DNA from 4 places in the Allobosea sp. RCC_152_1 genome. Region 1 is predicted to be linked to each of the others. Evidence: predicted binding sites of a transcription regulator. Region 1 holds the regulator's gene; each other region holds the start of a gene.
What was found. The regulator LexA, encoded in region 1, represses DNA repair genes until DNA is damaged. The targets are predictions, from matches to a motif close to TGTTCNNNNTGTGTTCNG.
Positions count from the first base shown of each region.

Region 2: a site for LexA is predicted at 2,773-2,790, ahead of AB6806_RS20740 (DUF763 domain-containing protein). Genes of this name have one in related genera too.
Region 3: a site for LexA is predicted at 2,671-2,688, ahead of recA (recombinase RecA). Genes of this name have one in related genera too.
Region 4: a site for LexA is predicted at 2,556-2,573, ahead of ruvC (crossover junction endodeoxyribonuclease RuvC). Genes of this name have one in related genera too.

Region 1 covers NZ_JBFUPU010000001.1:1,167,302-1,172,419, forward strand. Annotated here, with positions in the region: gene AB6806_RS05470 (ComEC/Rec2 family competence protein) at 1-2,003, shown strand, start outside; gene lexA (transcriptional repressor LexA) at 1,997-2,707, opposite strand; gene AB6806_RS05480 (molybdopterin molybdotransferase MoeA) at 2,792-4,003, opposite strand; gene moaC (cyclic pyranopterin monophosphate synthase MoaC) at 4,005-4,487, opposite strand; gene trpC (indole-3-glycerol phosphate synthase TrpC) at 4,484-5,118, opposite strand, start outside.
Region 2 covers NZ_JBFUPU010000006.1:272,440-277,557, reverse strand. Annotated here, with positions in the region: gene AB6806_RS20755 (DUF892 family protein) at 202-372, opposite strand; gene AB6806_RS20750 (DUF1236 domain-containing protein) at 557-973, opposite strand; gene AB6806_RS20745 (hypothetical protein) at 1,047-1,241, shown strand; gene AB6806_RS20740 (DUF763 domain-containing protein) at 1,488-2,765, opposite strand; gene AB6806_RS20735 (hypothetical protein) at 2,997-3,182, shown strand; gene AB6806_RS20730 (phospholipase D-like domain-containing protein) at 3,571-4,830, opposite strand; gene AB6806_RS20725 (LysR family transcriptional regulator) at 4,968-5,118, opposite strand, start outside.
Region 3 covers NZ_JBFUPU010000013.1:34,096-39,213, reverse strand. Annotated here, with positions in the region: gene cckA (cell cycle histidine kinase CckA) at 1-513, shown strand, start outside; gene AB6806_RS27045 (flagellar motor protein MotB) at 639-1,511, opposite strand; gene motA (flagellar motor stator protein MotA) at 1,540-2,397, opposite strand; gene recA (recombinase RecA) at 2,811-3,857, shown strand; gene alaS (alanine--tRNA ligase) at 4,138-5,118, shown strand, end outside.
Region 4 covers NZ_JBFUPU010000002.1:632,738-637,855, forward strand. Annotated here, with positions in the region: gene AB6806_RS09410 (methyl-accepting chemotaxis protein) at 1-553, opposite strand, end outside; gene AB6806_RS09415 (YebC/PmpR family DNA-binding transcriptional regulator) at 781-1,527, shown strand; gene AB6806_RS09420 (sulfite exporter TauE/SafE family protein) at 1,659-2,438, opposite strand; gene ruvC (crossover junction endodeoxyribonuclease RuvC) at 2,593-3,108, shown strand; gene ruvA (Holliday junction branch migration protein RuvA) at 3,132-3,749, shown strand; gene AB6806_RS09435 (hypothetical protein) at 3,746-4,243, shown strand; gene ruvB (Holliday junction branch migration DNA helicase RuvB) at 4,267-5,118, shown strand, end outside.

The DNA of each region.
Region 1 (5,118 bases):
CCGGCGGCCTCGCTGTCGCACTGCGTCTGCGACCCGCCGCTGCCGCAGTCTGCATCGCCTTCGCCGCGGCCTTCGCCGGCTTCGCGGCAGGCGTCTGGCGCACGGCCGATATCGCCGCGCCGATGCTGGAGCGGCCGCGCATCGGCAAGATCACCGGCTTCGTCGAGAGCGTCGAGGCGCGCGATGCCGGCGCCCGCCTCGTCCTGGTGGTGACGGACATCGCCGGCGTGCCGCCCGAGAGCCGGCCGAAGCGCGTGCGCGTCAACATTCGCAGCGGCACGGTCGCGCCCGGCGACCATATCGCCGGCACCGCGCGGCTCCTGCCACCACCGGGGCCGGCCCGCGCCGGAGGCTATGATTTCGGGCGCGACGCCTTCTTCCGCGGAATCGGCGCCGTCGGCAGCATCGCCGGCAAGATCGCACTCGTCCCGGCGCCGCATCCCCTGCCATGGCGCCTCGCGCTCGACGTGGAGATCGACAAGGCGCGCAACGTCCTGACGCAGCGCATCGCCAGCGTCGGCGGCGGGCAAGGCGGGGCGGTCGCGGCCGCGCTCGTCACCGGCAAGCGCGGCCTCATCACCGAGGCGTCGAACAACGATCTGCGCGCCGCCGGTATCTATCATATCGTCTCGATCTCCGGCCTGCACATGGTGCTTGCAGCCGGGACGATCTTCTGGCTCGTGCGGGCTCTGCTGGCGCTGTCGCAGACGCTGGCGCTCGGCTGGCCGGTGAAGAAGATCGCGGCGATCGCGGCGATGATCGGCGCCACCGCCTATTGCATCTTCTCCGGCAGCGACGTCGCGACGGAACGTTCGCTCATCATGACGCTGGTCATGCTCGGCGCGATCCTCGTCGACCGGGCGGCGCTCAGCATGCGCAATCTCGCGCTCGCCGCGATCATCGTGCTGCTGCGCGAGCCCGAGGCCCTGCTCGGACCGAGCTTCCAGATGTCCTTCGGTGCGGTCGCGGCGCTGGTCGCTTTCGCCGAGCGCTGGGAGAAGCGCGACCGGTCTAAGCCGCCGACGGCCTTGCCCTGGCCCTTGGGCACGCTCTGGACGGCCTCGCTCGGCATCGTGGTGACGACGCTCCTCGCCACGGCCGCGACGGCGCCCTTCGGCGCCTATCATTTCCAGACTTTCAATCCCTTCGGCCTGCTCGGCAATGCGATGGCGCTGCCCTTCGTCTCGCTCTTCGTGATGCCGGCGGCGGTGTTCGGCGTGCTGGCCTACCCCTTCGGTCTGGACTGGCCGGCCTGGGCGCTGATGGGGCTCGCTTCCGACATCGTGCTGAAAGTCGCGCATTGGGTCGCCACCATCGACCATTCGACCATGACGGTGGTGGCCTTCGGCCCGGCCGTGCTGCTCTCCTTTGCCGCCTCGCTGCTCTGGATCACGCTCTGGACCACGGGGCTGCGCTGGCTGGCGGCGCTGCCGCTCATCCTCGGCGTCGCCTTCGCCGCGAGGCCGGAGCGGCCCGAGATCCTGATCGAGCGTGACGGCTCCGGCATCGCCGTGCGCGGCAGCGACGGCCGCCTCGCCATCGCCGGCCGGCCGAGCCGCTTCGTCCTGCAGCAATGGCTCGCTTCCGATGGCGACAGCCGCGCGCCGGACGACGCGACCCTGCGTGCCGGTATCGCCTGCGACGCCAATGCCTGCATCGTCCGAACCGCCGACGGGCGCAGCATCTCCTATGCCCGGGATCGGATCGCCATCATCGAGGATTGCCGCCGCGCCGATCTCGTCGTCACCAACATTCCCTGGAGCGCGCCTTGCGAAGCCAGGCTCGTCGATCGGATGGCGCTGTCGCGGGACGGCGCGACCTCGCTCTACCGCGCCGCCTTCGGCTGGCGCAGCCATTCCTCGGAAAACGCCGTCGCAGACCGGCCCTGGAGCCGCCGCAAGCCTTCCGAATCCGCAGCTCGGCCCAGCGCGCCGGCCCCCGCTGCGACACGGGCCTCTGCTGCTCCGGAGGTCGCGTCGGACGAGACCGAGTTCGCTCAGTAGCGGCGCAGCAGGTTGACCAGCCGGCCCTGGATCTTGACGCGGTCGGGGCCCAGGACGCGTGTCTCATAGGCCGGATTGGCCGCTTCGAGCGCGATCGAGGAGCCACGCCGGCGCAGACGCTTCAGCGTCGCCTCTTCCTCGTCGATCAGCGCGACGATGATGTCGCCGGTGTTTGCCGTGTCCTGCTTGCGGATGATGACGGTGTCGCCGTCGAGGATGCCGGCCTCGACCATCGAATCGCCGCGTACCTCCAGCGCATAATGCTCGCCCGAACCCAGCATGTCGGGCGGCAGCGAAACCGTATGGCTGCGGCTCTGGATCGCCGAGATCGGCGTGCCGGCGGCGATGCGGCCCATCACGGGAATCGCGACCGGGGAGCGTGCATCGTCATCGGCCGGGGCAGGGCGCGGCTTGGCGAGAGAGGGCTGCGAGCCGAGGCCGCCCTGCACGACGGCTGGGTTGAAGCGGCGCGGCTGCGGGCCAGCGAGCCCGTCCGGCATCTTGATGACTTCGAGGGCCCGCGCCCGATTGGGCAGGCGGCGGATGAAGCCGCGCTCCTCAAGCGCCATGATCAGCCGGTGGATGCCCGATTTGGAGCGCAGGTCGAGCGCATCCTTCATCTCGTCGAAGGAGGGGGGCACGCCGCTTTCGCGCAAGCGTTCCTGGATGAAGCGCAGGAGTTCGTGTTGCTTGCGTGTCAGCATGATCCCCGCCGGTGCCCCCGCGATACAGATTCGAAACAAAGCCAGAACACTATAACTGTTCGCCTTGTGTTCCGCAAGCGACTGCTACCGCAGCGGCAGAATGCGGCAGATATCGCCTTTGTGAGCCGGCTCTGCATGCGCCGGTCGGATCGTCAGGGCCTTGGCGCGCGCCAGGGTGCCCAGCATCGAGGAATCCTGCCTGTCGAAGGGCGTCGCCACCCAACCGGCCGGCGTCAGGGCAAGATCGGAGCGAAGATAGTCCTCGCGCTCATCATTAGCCGGCATATCTTTTCCGAGAATCGCCAGAATACTGCGGTCGCGATCGGGGTCGTCCATACCCAGCAGCGCCTCGATCAGCGGCAGCAGGAAGAGATGGCCGCAGACGATCGACGAGACCGGATTGCCGGGCAGCCCGAGCACCACCATGCGGCCAAGCCGGCCGGTCATCATCGGCTTGCCCGGTCGCATCGCGATCTTCCAGAAGCCGAGGCTCATGCCGGCCCGCTTCAGCGCCTCCTGCACGAGGTCGTGCTCGCCGACCGAGGCGCCGCCGAGGGTGATCAGCACGTCGGCCTCCGCGGCACGGGCGGCGGCGATCCGCGCCGCGAGGTCGTCGTGATCGTCGCGGGCGATACCGAGGTCGAGCGCCTCGCCGCCGGCCTTTTCCACCAGCGCCATCAGCGAGAAGGAGTTCGAGGCGACGATCTGGTCCGGCCCGGTCGGCTCGCCCGGCGCCACCAATTCGTCGCCGGTGGCGAGGATGGCGACGCGCGGCTTGCAGCGTACCGGCAATTGCGGATGCCCCATCGCGGCGGCGAGCCCGAGCGCGGCGCTGTCGAGCATGCGCCCGGCCGTCAGCGGCACGTCGCCGTCACGGAAATCGAGCCCGGCCACCCTGACGAACTGGCCCTTATGGGCCGGCACGCGCACCGTGATGGTTTCGCTGCCGACGCCATCGGCATTCTCCTGCATGAGGACGCTGTCGGCGCCCTCCGGCATCGGCGCGCCGGTGAAGATCCGCACAGCCTCGCCCGGACGGACGTCGCCATCGAAACGCCGCCCCGCCGCGGATTCGCCGATGACGCGGAGTTGCTTGCCGGCTTCCATGTCGGCGGCGCGGACGGCATAGCCGTCCATGGCGGAGTTGGCGAAAGGCGGCTGGGTGCGCAGCGCCTTCACATCGGCCGCGAGCACGCGCCAGGCGCAGCGCGCCAGGGGCTGCATCTCGCTGCCCGTCGGCCCCGGAACGCTGTCGAGCAGGGCCTTGAGCGCGACGGGAACCGGGGTGAGAGCCATGTCAGAGCGCCTTGGCGTCGTAATCGCCGGATTGTCCGCCGGATTTGTGCAGCAGGCGGATGCCTTCGATCCGCATCGCCCGGTCGACGGCCTTGACCATGTCGTAGACGGTCAGGCAGGCGACGGAGACGGCGGTCAGCGCCTCCATCTCGACGCCGGTCTGGCCCTTCATCTTGACCTCGGCGCGGACGCGCACGCCGGGCAGGGCCTCGTCCAGTTCGAGATCGACAGCGATCTTGCTCAGCAGCAGCGGGTGGCAGAGCGGGATCAGTTCATGGGTGCGCTTGGCCGCCATGATGCCGGCGAGCCGGGCTGTGCCGAGCACATCGCCTTTCTTGGCGTTGCCGTCGCGCACGATCGCGATGGTTTCAGGCGCCATCACGACGCAGCCTTCGGCGATGGCGATGCGCCCGGTCTCGGCCTTGTCGCCGACATCGACCATATGCGCGGCGCCTTGCGCGTCGAGATGGCTGAGCCGGCTCACGCCGCGTTCTCGCGCGCCTTGCCGGTGAGCAGCAGCGCAGTCGCGGCCGCGACATCGGCCTGCCGCATCAGGCTTTCGCCGACGAGGAAGGTTTCGACGCCGACCTTGCCGAGACGCCGGATGTCGGCGTGGGTGAAGATGCCGCTCTCGCTGATGACGATGCGGTCGGACGGCACGCGCGGCGCCAGCCGCTCGGTCACGGCGAGATCGACGTTGAAGCTGCGCAGGTCGCGGTTGTTGATGCCGAGCAGCCGGCTTTCGAGCTTGAGCGCCCGGTCGAGCTCGGCATCGTCATGGATCTCGACGAGGGCATCCATGCCGAGCTCGCGCGCCGTGTCGTTGAGCACCCGGGCGGTGGCGTCGTCGACGCCGGCCATGATGATCAGGATGCAATCGGCGCCCCAGGCGCGGGCCTCGAAGACCTGATAGGGGTCGTAGAGAAAATCCTTGCGCAGCCCCGGCAGGCCGCAGGCCTCGCGCGCTTGCGTCAGGAATTCCGGCTGGCCCTGGAAGGAGGGCGCGTCGGTCAGCACCGAGATGCAGGCCGCGCCGCCCGCCGCATAGGCGCGTGCCAGCGCCGGCGGATCGAAATCGGCGCGGATCAGCCCCTTGGACGGGCTCGCCTTCTTGA
Region 2 (5,118 bases), on a different contig from region 1:
GGGACGCCCATCACGGAACACTCGAGCGAGATTGTCCTGAGCCCCTGTGCACCCGGAAACTGATCGGCCCCCGAATGGTCACGCCATTGATCCGCAGCGCGGGATCCCGGCCGGAACAACCGGCTCTGACGAAAGCATCGCGGCCCCCTATACTATCCAAAGAGAAAAAGACCCCACCGGATGTCCGGCGGGGCTGTGGGCTCAAGCAGCCGTGCGATAGATGCCGTCGGTAGCCAGCTTCGCGAGCCGCTCGTCGGTCGCAGCTTCCTCTTCGAGGTTCTGCTTGAGGAGCGATGCGCAGTCATTGCGACCGCTGCTTTGCCCAGGCGACCAATGTGCGTAACGCATGATCTCGTAACGCTCGACCGCCAGGCGGCATCTCGTAACGCTCGACCGCCAGCGGCGCGGATTGTTCGACAGAAAACGCTCTTACTCGTTTTCGGCCGGCCGCTAACCTGACGAATGAAAAGCTCTTCTATCCCGTATATCCCGGCGCGAGGGCAGGCCGTCCCAAGGCGGGATTGACCCCGCGCCGACAGCGCGGGGTCGAAGGGTCTTATTCGATGACCTGGATGATCTTGCGTGTCTTCGGCTCGACGATCACCGTTCGATCATTGACAACGGTGTAGCGATAGCCCTTGGCGCCGAACTCGGCCGGGACTTCACGATAGGTCACGCCCGTCTCCGGGAGCACCGCGCCGACACGCACGTCCTCTTGGTAAGTGTACGACGGAACTTCGTGAGCCCTGACATAGGTCTTGAAGCGTGGCGTGGCGTCGCCCGCAATACCACCGACGACGGCGCCGCCGACGCCGCCCACGACCGCCCCGACAGGCCCGCCGACGATCGCGCCACCGACGGCGCCGGTCGCCGCACCAGCGGCAGCGCCACCACGCGCGGCTTCGGGGTTCTGAGCGAACGCCAGCACCGGAACCATCGCGACCGCGGCAGCGAGAATGATCTTCTTCATCAGTCCACCTCCTCGTTACCCCCAGATGGAGGCCTCAACTTAGAAGTCTTATAAACGGTTCCCTGGAAGCGTCCGTGTGACGACCTCGTTTCTCGGCGCATTTCAGATCCGAGCAATCCAAACGTATCGCAAGGCCTGCGCGCCAACAGCCATGATGAAACCATCTCGTCAAACGGCCAGTGACGGCCTGCGCGATCCTGCAAAAGTAGACGATGCGCTGTTTCGCCCCGAGGTTCGGCGGGCCTTCCGGGTGATCGTCGCGCAAGGCTGAACGGACGCGCTGCGCAACATGCGCCCCCGAGGAGCGCATCTACACGTTCTAGATTGTTTCAGGAACGCATGCGGGCGCGATGGCGGCCTGCGCCTCGACCACGTGCTCCTCGGTACAAATCTGGCGGAGCAGCTGATGGCGGCCGAGGTTGACCGCCCTGTCCGCGGCTGGAACGAGGCTAGCGACCATGCACCCACCTGCATACGCCTCGCGGGAATCATGGCGAAGTAGAAGGCCGCCCGCACTCTATCGGCGTCGCGATCTCGTTTCGGCGTCGATCCCGCCTGCCTCGGACCGCTCCCAGCCAAAAACGCTTCGCCCGCCATAAGCAGGCGAACGGCGCCGTTCTTCGGCGACATATTCGCCGAGCGTCGGGCCTGTCGCGCTCCGCTCCAGCCGGCGGCTCTCGCTGTCCAGCCGCGCGATCGCGGCAAGACGGTCATCCTGACCGAGCTTCGCTTGATTGACGGCCGAGCGCAGGACGGCGATCGTCTGATCATAGACTTTGATCGGCACAGCGAAAGGCTGCCGGTCCTTGCCGCCATGGGCGAGCGAAAAACGCGCCGGATCGCTGAAACGGCAGGGCGCACCGTGCAGCACTTCGGCGACCATCGCCAAGGAGCGTACCGTGCGGGCGCCGATCCCGGGCACGAGCAGGAGCTCGGAAAAATCGGCCGGGCCGCGGTCGGCCGCAGCGGCCAAAGCGCCATGGAGGCGTCGCACCATCACGTCTTGGGGCCTGACATCGTGATGCGCCGGCATCACGAGATGTGGGAGGGTCAATTGCGGAGCGCTCCGATCAGTGCTGGGGTGAGCCGGCTGCAACGCCGCCAATTCCCGAACGATCCCGTCGGGCCCGTGCTCGCGCAGCAGCGCGACCTGGGCCTCGCGCGCGTGATCTGCGCATGCATCGGTGAGGTTGATGATATTGCCTGCACTTCGCCCTTCGATCGCAGCGTGGGGCGCCTCGACAAAGCTGCCGAGCTCCTCGGAATGCCAGTGATAGCGCCGCGCCAGGCCGTTATCCCCGTTCATGCCCTGCTGCACGACCGTCCAGTGGCCGTCATCGGTTACGAAGAAGCCGTGCAGATAAAGGTCGAAGCCATCCTGCACTGCCGCGCTGTCGACCTTGGCGACGAGCCGGCTTGCCTGCGCCAGGGCCGTTCCGTCGAAGCCGACCTTGGCGCCGATCTGTTCGAGCTCCGCAGGTGTGCGGCGGGATTGGTTGCCCCGTCCGCCGCAGACATGAAGCCCCAGCTCGCCGGCAAGAGGCGTCAGGCCGCGTTTCAACGCCCCGATGACGCTGGTCGTGATTCCGGAAGAATGCCAGTCCATACCCATGATCGCGCCGAAGGATTGGAACCAGAAAGGGTGTGCTAAGCGCCGTAGCAGCTCGTCCCTGCCATAGTGCTGGATGATCGCTTCGCAAATGACGCTGCCCAACCTAGCCATGCGTTCGCCGAGCCAGAGCGGAACCCGTCCGTAATGCAAAGGGAGATCGGCGCTGCCTGATCGACGTGTCATGAGACCGGGGAACGAAAAAGGAACAAGCCTTATAATCTCGCCCGAGATCTTGTGCCAGCCCAGGCGTCCATCGACCGACCAAACATCTCAAGTCGGGATATGAAGCAGCATTGCAAGGCGACCTCCGGCTCTCGTGCAAATCTCCGTTGCCGACGGAACAGCAGAGCCTCTGGAGCGTCCTGATTCTGGGATCCTAGAGGTCTGACAGCATTCGAACCGGAGACGTCGAGCATGGCCAATGGCAATCGTGATGCACTCAACGACCAGATCGCTCTCCTGCGCCGGCAAGTCTCGGATCTGACCGAGTTGGCGGCAGCCGCCTCAGGCTCGGCTCAGGAAGAAAATTTGCAGGAGCAGATCAACGCGAAACAGGAACGCTTGAACGAACTTCTGAAGGAGCGTGGCGACGCGACCTAGACGTCAGACCAGTTGGGCGCCACGATCGATATCGTGTGGCGCGATCACAGTTTCATCCAGACCGGCGCACCTAGACTGTCGTGCCGGGTCGAGCGGTGTGTATCGGTGTGGCCCGTTTTCCAGGACTGCGACACCGCCGCACGATCCTGCGCTATGGCATTCTTCGAGCCGGTCCTGGCCATCATTTGAGAGCCGTCTTGTTGTCGGCGGGTTGGCGACCTCGCGACGCATCGGAGTCCTCTACCCCGTCGTACTCGCGATGGCGGGCCACTCCCGGATCAGGTTCGGCGGCTCGACTTGGTTTGGGCCGACACGCGATCTCCAGCCGCTCGCTCGGCGCGCCCGACGATGCGGCATCGGGGACAGCGGTTAGTTGAAGCTCCTTCCGCTATATTTGCGAGCGCGTTAGGGTTGCAAGCCAGTCAGAGAACTTTTCATTCGCAGTTCGACGTTGCCAGTCGGCCAGGGTGTAGGGTCTGGAGGCTGCGAGATCCTTGTTGAAGATTTCGACCTGGGATGCAGCGACCCCTCTGTCAAAGAAATTGATATTGGCTTCGTCGTTGAGGCGAAGCGCGCGATCATCGATGTTCGTCGATCCGATCGACGTCCAGATATCGTCCACGATCACGAGCTTGCAGTGATAGAAGGTCGGTTGATATTCGCTGATTTTAACTCCCGCTTCCAAAAGCTCCCCCCAAAAGTGCCGTGACGCCTTCCTGACGATCCGAGCGTCGGTCTGATTGCCCGGAATCAGGATTTCGACCTGCACTCCGCGGTGGCGAGCTTCCAGAAGCTGGGCCCTCGTCATCTCGTCGGGCACGAAATAAGGGGTGGCTATACGTATACTGCGCTCTGCAGATGCCAGCGCCGTCATCAACATTAGGTGCATCACGTTGCGCTGATGCGGTGAACTTACCACAATCTGCGCTGCGTTTCCGCCCTGTTGTGGAATCTCTGGAAAGTAGCGCCCCCCCAACAGCAACTCGCCTGTGGCTTCGATCCAATGTTCGGCAAACGCCGCCTGCAACTCGGCCGCAGCGGGCCCTTCGATCCGATAGTGATTGTCTCGCCACTCGCTTGGCGAGCGAGCATCCCCGTTCCATTCGTCCCCGATTCCGACCCCTCCGGTGAAACCAAGCCGGCCATCCGTGATCAGAAGTTTGCGATGAGTGCGGTTGTTGAGACGATCGAGCGAGTACCAACTGACGGGCCGGAAGCGGACGACTTGCACGCCTGCTTCATGCATCCGCGTGATGAGCGCCTGATCCATGGGAATGCTTCCGACCCAATCGAGGAGGACCTTCACGCTCAACCCCTCGCGAGCCTTGGCCGACAGAGCATCGGCAAACTCATTTGCAATGTTGCCGCGCCAATAAATGTACGTTTCAAAGCTGATCGTTTCTCGCGCCTCGCGGATGGCCCGCAGCATCGACGGAAAAATCTGATTGCCGTTGACGAGCGTGTCCACGGAATTTCCGGGAATATAGTTCGATCCGAAAAGTGCTCCCATGGAGGTCTTGAGCTGGCGATCCTCTGAAGCGAAGCTGTGTGGCAGCGGCTGACGCAGTTCCTGCGGGGCGGGCAACAGGTTCCCGATAAGAACGCTCCCCGCCACGCCAAGTGCGGCAGATGCGATGCCAATGACCATCTGACGGAGTCGGGAGTTCATTTGACCCGCGAGTTAGAAGAATTGCCGCTGGAACGAGCGCAGGCTCGCGCTCACGTGGACGCAACGCGCGAATTCGGCCGCAAGTTTCATCGCTAGCGGCCCTGTCGGCCCGACACTCACCGACCGTCTGCCATTCCCAAGCCTGAGGTGAAGTCGCGCGCAAGAGCGATGAATTCTCTGAACGCAGCAGAAGGGTTCTTTCGGCCAGGGTAATAGAGACAAAGTGGCGCCACGGGCTTCATCCAGTCCTCTAAGACCTGGACAAGA
Region 3 (5,118 bases), on a different contig from region 1:
ACGGGAGGCTATGTCTTCGTCGACTCCACCGTCGGCAAGGGCACGGCCTTCCAGATCTTCCTGCCGCGCCATGTCCCGAGCGAGGAGGAGATCGCCGCCGAAGCCGCCGCCAAGGAGGCACCGAAGAAGCTCGCCGCCGACCACACCGGCGCCGGCGTCATCCTGCTGGTCGAGGACGAGGACGCGGTGCGTGCGCTCAACGCCCGCATGCTGGTCTCGCGCGGCTATACCGTCCACGAGGCCGCCTCGGGCGTCGAGGCGCTCGACATCTTCCTGCAGAAGGACGGCAACATCGACCTCGTCGTTTCCGATGTCGTGATGCCGGAAATGGACGGCCCGACCCTGCTCGGCGAATTGCGCCAGCGCAATCCAAACACCAAGGTCGTCTTCGTCTCCGGCTATGCCGAGGAAGCCTTCCGCAAGAACCTGCCCGAGGGCGAGAGCTTCCACTTCCTGCCCAAGCCCTTCACCATGAAGCAGCTCGTCGAGACGGTGAAGGCGGCGATGGGCTGATCGGGCCCAACGGCGGGGCGGGCCAATCCTGCTTCATCCAGCGGATTTTATGCTCCGATCAGACGGCGTGGTTCGTCTTAAACCCACAATTGGCACCGAGCATCGTTTCGATGGTGCCTAGCCCGTCAGGGACGGGCGCCCGGGGGCAGCGGTGGCTCCGCATTGAGCAGCGTGATCGTCACCCGTCGGTTCGGCGGGATGTAGGGATTCTCGACGAAAAGCGGCTCGGTGTCGGCGCGTCCCACCACGGACGTGAAGCGGTTGCTGGGAAGCCCGGCACCCGACAGGATCTCACGCACGGCGAGCGCGCGCCCGGCGGTGAGGCTCCAGGAATCGACGGCCGGCACCGCGCCCGGGCTCGCGGCGGCCGTGTGGCCGGCGACAGACAGTTGGTTGGGCATCCGGCGCAGGGTGGGCGCGAGCGCCTCCAGCACGAGACGGGTGTGCTGGTAGGGCTGGACCGAGCCCTCGGGGAACATGGCGCGGCCGTTCTCGTCCACGAGGGAAACGTTCAACCCCTCCTTGGTCGGCTCGATCACGATGTTGCGTGACAGCTCGGCAATTTCGGGCATGCTCTGGATCGCCTGCCGGAGGCTGGCGATGGCGCTGTAATTGGCCTGCACGCCGGCGGACGGGCGGTTCGCCTCGCGATCGCTGGCGTGGCCCGAATTGGTCGGACGCGCTTTGTCGTCCTGCCCGGTCGTGCCCCTCGCGGCGTCGCGGGGCACCGACGACCTGTTGCCGGCCTTGTCCAGGGCACTGCCCATCAGGACGCTGCCAGCGCCACTGGTTGAAAGACTCGCAGCCGCTGGCGCGAAGTATTCCGCCAGGCCGATCTTCTGCTCCTGCGTCGTCATGCTGATCAGCCACATCAACAGGAAGAACGCCATCATGGCGGTCACGAAGTCCGCATAAGCGATCTTCCAGGCGCCGCCATGGTGCGCATGAGCGGCCTTCTTGACCTTCTTGATGATGATCGGCTGGACGGGCTTGGTCATCGAGTGCCTGCTGGAGATTGTGTCAGATCTAGGCGGGCAGGCCGGCGGTTGCCGCTTCCACTTCGCTGAAGGTCGGACGGACGTCGCTCATCAGAGCCTTGCGGGCGAATTCGACCGCCATCACCGGCGGCTGGCCGGCGATATGGGCGAGCAGACCCGCCTTGAGCGAAAGGTAGTATTTGGCTTCCGCCTCATAGATGCCCTTGAGCGACTGCGCCATGGGCCCGAAGAAGCCGTAGGCGACGAAGACGCCGAAGAAGGTGCCGACGAGCGCGCCGCCGATCAGATGTCCCAGCACCTCCGGCGGCTCGGTGATCGCCCCCATCGTCTTGATCACGCCGAGCACGGCGGCGACGATGCCGAGCGCCGGAGTTCCGTCGGCAAGCGACTGCATGGCCGCAACGACACGCTCCTGCTCCTGATGGTGCGTCTCCAGCTCCTCGTCCATGAGAGCGTCCATCTCGTGGACGTTGTTGGCGCCCATCGTCAACATGCGCATGTAGTCGCAGACGAACTCGACCGCATGATGGTTCGCCGCAAAAGTCGGGAAGGCGTTGAACAGCGTCGATTCGCTCGGATTTTCAATGTGCTGCTCGACCGCGAGCATGCCCTTCTGCTTCACGAGCTTGTACAATGAATACTGCATCCCCAGCAGTTCGACGTAGCATTCCTGCTTGTACTTGGCGCCCTTCATGAGCGAGCCGAGCATGGCGGGCACGGCCTTGAGCACCGGCGCGGGGTTGCCGATGACGAAGGCACCGATCGCTGCACCGAGGATGATGACAAACTCGAAGGGCTGCCAGAGGACCTCGAGGTGGCCGCCCATCGCCGCGTAGCTACCGAAGACGCAGACGAAGACGATGATTGTGCCGACGATCAGCCGCATGGTTTGCCACCCTCGCGCCGCAGCAGGTACAGCCCGCGCGAAGCCACTCACTGGTCCGAGGAAATGCCCGATCAAGGTTAAGGGCGAGTTTATGGCCAGTGGCCCGCAGGCTTGTAAGCGTCGTCCTCCGGCCACGGCTTCGAGGCTTGGGCGGCAGGAGCGAGAAGCGACCGGATCCGGGCGATCTCCCAATGTCCGGTTGCCGCGCGGATCGCCCATTTGTCCCCTTGGTCAGAGCGGGCTCATGACATCTCCTGTCACCATACCCGCAACGGGAACAAAAAAAGAACTTGCCGACAGGAACAAAGCGTGACCATTCTCCTGTCAAGACGCATTGAGATGTCTCTGCAGCCCTGCCATAAGGAGCCCGAACCGTGAATCAGGCAAATCTCAAGCTCGTGGAAGGCTCCTCGATGGACAAGGCCAAGGCGCTCGATGCGGCGCTCTCCCAGATCGAACGCGCCTTCGGCAAGGGCTCGATCATGCGGCTCGGCAAGAACTCGCCTTCGATCGAGATCGAGACGATCTCCACGGGTTCGCTTGGGCTCGACATCGCGCTCGGCGTCGGCGGCTTGCCCAGGGGGCGCGTCATCGAGATCTACGGGCCGGAATCCTCGGGCAAGACCACGCTGGCGCTGCATACCATCGCCGAAGCCCAGAAGAAGGGCGGCGTCTGCGCCTTCGTCGATGCCGAGCATGCGCTCGACCCGGTCTATGCCCGCAAGCTCGGCGTCAATCTCGACGACCTGCTGATCTCCCAGCCCGACACCGGCGAGCAGGCGCTCGAGATCACCGATACCCTCGTGCGCTCCGGTGCCATCGACGTGCTCGTGGTCGACTCGGTCGCCGCGCTCACACCCCGCGCCGAGATCGAGGGCGAGATGGGCGATGTCCAGCCCGGCCTGCAGGCCCGCCTGATGAGCCAGGCGCTGCGCAAGCTCACCGCCTCGATCTCGCGCTCGAACTGCATGGTGATCTTCATCAATCAGATCCGCATGAAGATCGGCGTGATGTACGGTAGCCCGGAGACCACCACCGGCGGCAACGCGCTCAAATTCTATGCCTCGGTACGCCTCGACATCCGCCGCGTCTCGACGCTGAAGGAGCGCGACGAGGCGACCGGCAATCAGGTCCGCGTCAAGGTCGTCAAGAACAAGGTCGCGCCGCCCTTCAAGCAGGTCGAGTTCGACATCATGTTCGGCGAGGGCATCTCGAAGGTCGGCGAACTGATCGACCTCGGCGTCAAGGCCGGCATGGTCGAGAAGTCGGGCGCCTGGTTCTCCTTCGACAGCCAGCGCCTCGGCCAGGGCCGCGAGAACGCCAAGACCTTCCTGAAGGGAAATCCGGACATGGCCGCCAAGATCGAGGCCACGATCCGCCAGAATTCCGGGCTGGTCGCCGAGCGCATCCTCGATCAGGCGGACCCGACCGCGGACGATCTCGACGAAGGCGAAGCCTGAGACAACCAATGCCGTCATGCTCGGGCTTGACCCGAGCCGCTCAGGCCGAATGAGGCGACCTATCCTGAGAGAGCTTCTCGAGTCTGGGCTTCGCTCCGCCCGAGAATGACGTTCCATCAAGCGGGCGGCCTTCGGGCCGCCCGTTTTCGTTTGCCGATAAGACCTTGCGCGCGGTGCGCTGCAACGAGCTTTCTGGACAGGCGCGAGCGGCCTGACTAGAACCGGTCGTTCCCGCCGGGCGCCAGCCCGGCCCTGCCCGTGTTGAAAAGCGCAAGAACCGATGAGCGGCGTCAACGATATCCGGTCGACCTTCCTCGACTACTTCAAGTCTCAGGGCCACGAGGTCGTGCCGTCGAGCCCGCTCGTGCCGCGCAACGACCCGACGCTGATGTTCGCCAATTCGGGCATGGTGCAGTTCAAGAACGTCTTCACCGGCCAGGAGAAGCGTCCTTATTCCCGCGCCACCACGGCGCAGAAATGCGTGCGTGCCGGCGGCAAGCACAACGACCTCGACAATGTCGGCTACACCGCCCGCCACCACACCTTCTTCGAGATGCTGGGGAACTTCTCCTTCGGCGACTATTTCAAGGAACAGGCGATCACCCACGCCTGGACGCTGGTCACGCGCGAGTTCGAGCTGCCCAAGGACAAGCTCCTCGTCACCGTCTATTCCGAGGACGACGAGGCGCATGCCCTCTGGAAGAAGATCGCCGGCCTGACCGACGACAAGATCATCCGCATCCCGACGTCCGCCAATTTCTGGCGCATGGGCGACACCGGCCCCTGCGGCCCCTGCTCCGAGATCTTCTACGACCATGGCGACCATATCTGGGGCGGCCCGCCCGGCTCGCCCGAGGAGGATGGCGATCGCTTCATCGAGATCTGGAACCTCGTCTTCATGCAATACGAGGAGGCCGCGGGCGGCATCAGGACCGACCTGCCCCGCCCCTCGATCGACACCGGCATGGGGCTGGAGCGCGTCGCGGCCGTGCTCCAGGGCACGCATGACAACTACAATATCGACCTGTTCCGGGCCCTGATCGGCGCCATCGCCGACCTGACCTCGGTCCCCGCCGACGGGCCGATGAAGGCGAGCCACCGCGTCATCGCCGACCATCTGCGCTGCTCTGCCTTCCTGATCGCCGACGGCGTGCTGCCCTCCAATGAGGGCCGCGGCTATGTGCTGCGCCGGATCATGCGCCGCGGCATGCGGCACGCGCAGCTCCTCGGCGCCAAGGAGCCGCTGCTGCACAGGATCGTA
Region 4 (5,118 bases), on a different contig from region 1:
CCGTGCCCTCGAAGGCTTCGATCTGCCGGCGCGTGGCGTCACGGCGGTCCTGCTCGACCAGCGCATAGGTCTCGAGGAGGAGCTCGAGGTCGAACTGGGCGGCCTTGGACAGGGCCGCACGCGTGGCGATCCCGGTATCGAGGCGCGTACGGCGCCAGCGCCCGCTCAGGCTCGTCAATCTGCGCTGGTCGAGTCCGAGTTCGGCGATCAGGGCGTTGACCACGATGCCGTGGCAGATGACGACCGCATAGATCGGGACGCCATGCTCGTGGAAAGCCGTCGCCAGGCTGCGGGCCGACTCCGTGAACCCTTCGCCGAAATCGCCCGAGGCCAACCGGATCCAGTGTGCCAGCCGTCGCTCGTGAACCTGCGGCTGGCTCAGCGCCTTGGCGATCTCGGGCCAGGGCGCGAACTGTTCGTGCAGTTGCGGCAGCAGCGAGGGCAGGCGTGCGCGCGCGAAACCCGCCAGCGCCGCCAGCAGCGCCAGGTCGCGCTCCGAGATCTGGAAGGCGCGAAAACGGTGCTCCTGCCCGGCGATCGTTTTGGTGGTCAAGGTGTCACTCGGGATGGCGGGAGCGGTAGCGGGGCGCGGGTCGGTACTGCCCTGAATGCTGCGCTTGCACGGTAAAGATTCATCTAATGGGAGGCTCGGACAGGGCCGCATCCCGCTTGCCTGCGGGCAAATCCGCCGCCTATAAGGCCGCTTTGCTGGATCGCTGGGCTGGAATGCCGCTCGGCCCAGGCGCGTTACGGATCAATCGCAGAAGGCAACGGAAGCCCATGGCCGGCCATTCACAGTTCAAGAACATCATGCACCGCAAGGGCAAGCAGGACGCGGTGCGTTCCAAGCTGTTCTCGAAACTGGCCCGCGAAATCACCGTCGCCGCCAAGATGGGCATGCCGGATCCCAACATGAACCCGCGCCTGCGCATGGCCGTGCTCGCCGCCCGGGCCGAGAACATGCCGAAGGACAATATCCAGCGCGCCATCAACAAGGCGGCCGGCGGCGAGGGCGATAACTATGACGAGGTCCGCTACGAGGGCTACGGCCCGGGCGGCGCAGCCGTCATCGTCGAGGCGCTGACCGACAACCGCAACCGCACGGCTTCCGCCGTGCGCTCCTACTTCACCAAGTCGGGCGGCGCGCTCGGCGAAAGCAACTCCGTCTCCTTCATGTTCAACCGCGTCGGCGAGATCAGCTATCCGCCGGAGGCCGGCGACGCCGACACCGTGATGGAAGCGGCGATCGAGGCCGGCGCCGACGACGTGATCTCCGACGAGAACGGCCACACCATCCTCTGCGCCTTCGACGCCCTGAACGAGGTCTCGAAGGCCCTCGAAGCCGCGCTCGGCGCGCCTGCCTCCGCGAAGCCCGTCTGGCGGCCGACGACCTCGGCCCCGCTCGACGAGGAGAAGGCCGCCTCGATGATGCGATTGATGGAAGCCCTCGACAACGACGACGACGTCCAGAACGTCTTCGCCAATTTCGAGATCGCCGACGACATCATGGCCAAGCTCAGCGCCTGAGGGGAGCCGGCTCGCTTCACGGCGTCATTCTCGGGCGAAGCGAAGCGCAGACCCGAGAATCCCGGGCCGAAGGAGGCTCTGGAGCCTCCCTGTCGATGAGATGCTCGGGGCGAGCCCGAGCATGACGCCCTTCAGCGCCCGATCATCGCATCCCAGAGCGGCAGGCTGACCAGGGCGCTGAGGAAGATCACCAGATAGGCGCCGCGCCGGAAGCTCGCCTCCGAGGCGAGGCGGAAGCCATGCACGCCGCCCCAGAAGCCGATCGCGTAGACGGCGAAAAGCGGCACCGCCGTCAGCAGCGCCTGCAGGGTGAGGATGCCCTTCCACCACAGCACCGCGCCGCTGATGAAGGTCGAGATCCCGAAAAAGGTCTGCAGGTTGGCACGCGTCTTGTGGCGGTCGTTGCGCTGCGCGCCGAGCCAGAACACGGCGAGCGGCATCCCGCCGATCGAGGCCATGCCGTTGCACAAGCCGGAGAGCGCGCCGACGCCGAGCGAGAGCGAGACGGTCGGCCGCCCGTGATAGCGCCAGCCCGAGGCCATCAGCCCGACGGCCGCCAGCACCAGCAGCGCCAGCACCCAGCGCATCGTTTCGCGATCGAGCCAGGTGAGCAGCCAGACGCCGGCCGGCAAGGCGAGCGTCGCGGTCACGAGCAGCGGCACGATCTCCCGCCATTCGGCCTGTTTCGCGCTCCGGGCAGCGACCGGCAGGGCCACGGGCAGGTCAATGAACCAGATCAGCCCCAGCGCCGCGACCGGCCCCAGCACCACCGAGGCGAGCGGCATGAACACCATCGCGAAGCCGAAGCCGGTGAAGCCGCGCACCAGCCCCCCCAGCAATGTGGCGGCGAGGAGAACGACGACGCCATCGCCGGCGAGAGCCGGAAAGAACAGGTTTTGTAGGCCGGACATCACGGGAGAAATGCGAGGAGGGAAACGAACTGCACCATGTCCTTGCCCGGCCGGAAAAGGAAATCGTCCTTTCTGATGTGTCCGATGAGGAGAATTCATCCATGCCGGCGCATCGCATGGGACAAATCCGAAACACCCGCTAGTTTGAGGCACCATGGCACCTCCGATTCGCATCCTCGGCATCGATCCCGGCCTCCGGAAGACCGGCTGGGGGATCGTCATCTCGGAGGGCAGCAAGCTCTCCTTCGTCGCCTGCGGCTGTATCGAGAGCGATGGCGCGCTGCCGCTTGGCGACCGGCTGCGGCAGCTTCACGAAGGCATCGGCAAGGTGATCGCCGCCCACAAGCCGCATGAGGCGGCGGTGGAGGAGACCTTCGTCAACCGCGACCCGCAATCGGCGCTGAAGCTCGGACAGGCCCGCGGCATCGCATTGGTGGTGCCATCGCTGGCAGGGCTGAGCGTGGCGGAATATGCCGCCAATCTCGTCAAGAAGACCGTGGTCGGCGTCGGCCATGCCGACAAGAAGCAAGTCCAGGCGATGATCCGCGTGCTGCTGCCCAAGGCCGAGACCAGCTCCGCCGACGCGGCGGATGCGCTGGCCGTCGCGATCTGCCATGCCCAGCATCGCGGCATGAGGGCCCTGGTCGCGCAGATGCGCGCGGCGGGCTGAATGACGGCCAGGGAATCCACACGATGATCGGCAAGCTCAAGGGCCTGATCGACTCCTATGGCGAGGATCACGTCATCATCGACGTGCAGGGCGTCGGCTATGTCGTGCAATGCTCCTCGCGCACGCTCCAGCGGCTTCCCAAGCCCGGCGAGGCGGCCGTGCTCTCGATCGAGACCCATGTCCGCGAAGATGCGATCCGCCTCTACGGCTTCATGTCCGATGTCGAGCGCGACTGGTTCCGGCTGATGCAAGTGGTGCAGGGGGTCGGCGCCAAGGTCGCGCTCGCCATCCTCTCGACGCTCGACCCCGGCGGCCTCGCCACCGCCATCGCCACCAATGACAAGGCGGCCATCGCCCGCGCGCCGGGCGTCGGCCCCAAGCTGGCGCAGCGCCTCTGCGCCGAGCTGAAGGACAAGGCGCCGGCCTTCGGCCATGTCGATCCGAGTCTCGCCCAGCTCTCCGGCGCACTCGAGGACAGGAAGCTGCCCCAGCCCGTGGCCGATGCCGTCTCGGCGCTGGCCAATCTCGGCTACCCGCAGGCCCAGGCCATCGCCGCGATCGCCGCGGCGGCGAAGGAGGCCGGGGACGGCGCCGGCACCGCCCAGCTCATCAAGCTCGGCTTGAAGGAGCTGGCGAAGTGAGCCCGGCCGGCGAGCCGGACGATCTCGAACTGCGCGTCGTCACCGACAAGGGCGAACTGCTCAAGATCATGATGGTGGCCTGGGGCTCGCACCGCATGATGATCGACCTCCACGTCTATGACGTGGCCGAGATCGACGCCCTCGGCCTCTACGAGCCGAACGGGCGCACCGCCGCGCTGGCGAGCTGGACGATCCGGGGCGAGACGGCCTATCTCTGCGCCCTGCATTCGCTGAGACCCGGCGAAGGCGTCGCCATCCGGATGCTCGATGCGGTGATCGCGGCCGCGAGAGCGGCGGGGGCGAAACGGCTCAAGGCCATGCTGACCAACGACAACATGCCGGGCCTCGTCTTCTATCAGCGGCGCGGCTTTCGGCTGTCCGGGCTTTATCTCGACGCGATCGACGCCTATCGCTCCGTCGTGCCGACCATCATCAAGACGGGATACAAGGACATTCCGATCCACGACGCCATCGAGCTGGAGATCGCACTGTGAGCGAACCCAAGCGCTCCGGGCTGATGACGGCCGAACGCCGCGAGGACGACAGCGAGACCTCGCTGCGGCCGCTTTCGCTGTCCGATTTCACCGGCCAGGCAGCGGCGCGCGCCAATCTCCAGGTCTTCATCAACGCCGCCCGCACGCGTGGCGACGCGCTCGACCATGTCCTCTTCGTCGGCCCGCCCGGCCTCGGCAAGACGACGCTGGCGCAGATCGTGGCGCGCGAGCTCGGCGTCAATTTCCGCTCGACCTCCGGCCCCGTCATCGCCAAGGCCGGCGATCTCGCGGCCCAGCTCACCAATCTCGAAGAGCGCGACGTGCTCTTCATCGACGAGATCCACCGCCTCAACCCGGCGGTCGAGGAAATCCTCTATCCGGCGATGGAGGACTATCAGCTCGACCTGATCATCGGCGAAGGCCCGGCCGCCCGCTCGGTCAAGATCGACCTGCCCAAATTCACGCTCGTCGGCGCCACCACCCGCGCCGGCCTGCTGACGACGCCTTTGCGCGACCGCTTCGGCATCCCGATCCGCCTGCAGTTCTACACCGTCGAGGAATTGCAGGGCATCGTCTCGCGCGGCGCCCGCGTGCTCGGCGTGCCGATGTCCGACGATGGCGCCAACGAGATCGCCAAGCGCTCCCGCGGCACGCCGCGCATCGCCGGGCGCCTGCTGCGCCGCGTGCGCGATTTCGCCATCGTCGACGGCGACCCGATCGTTACCCGCAAGGTCGCCGACAAGGCGCTCTCCCTGCTCGACGTCGACGCGATCGGCCTCGACCAGATGGACCGGCGCTATCTCACCACCGTCGCGATCAATTTCGGCGGCGGCCCGGTCGGCATCGAGACCATCGCCGCCTCGCTCTCCGAGCCG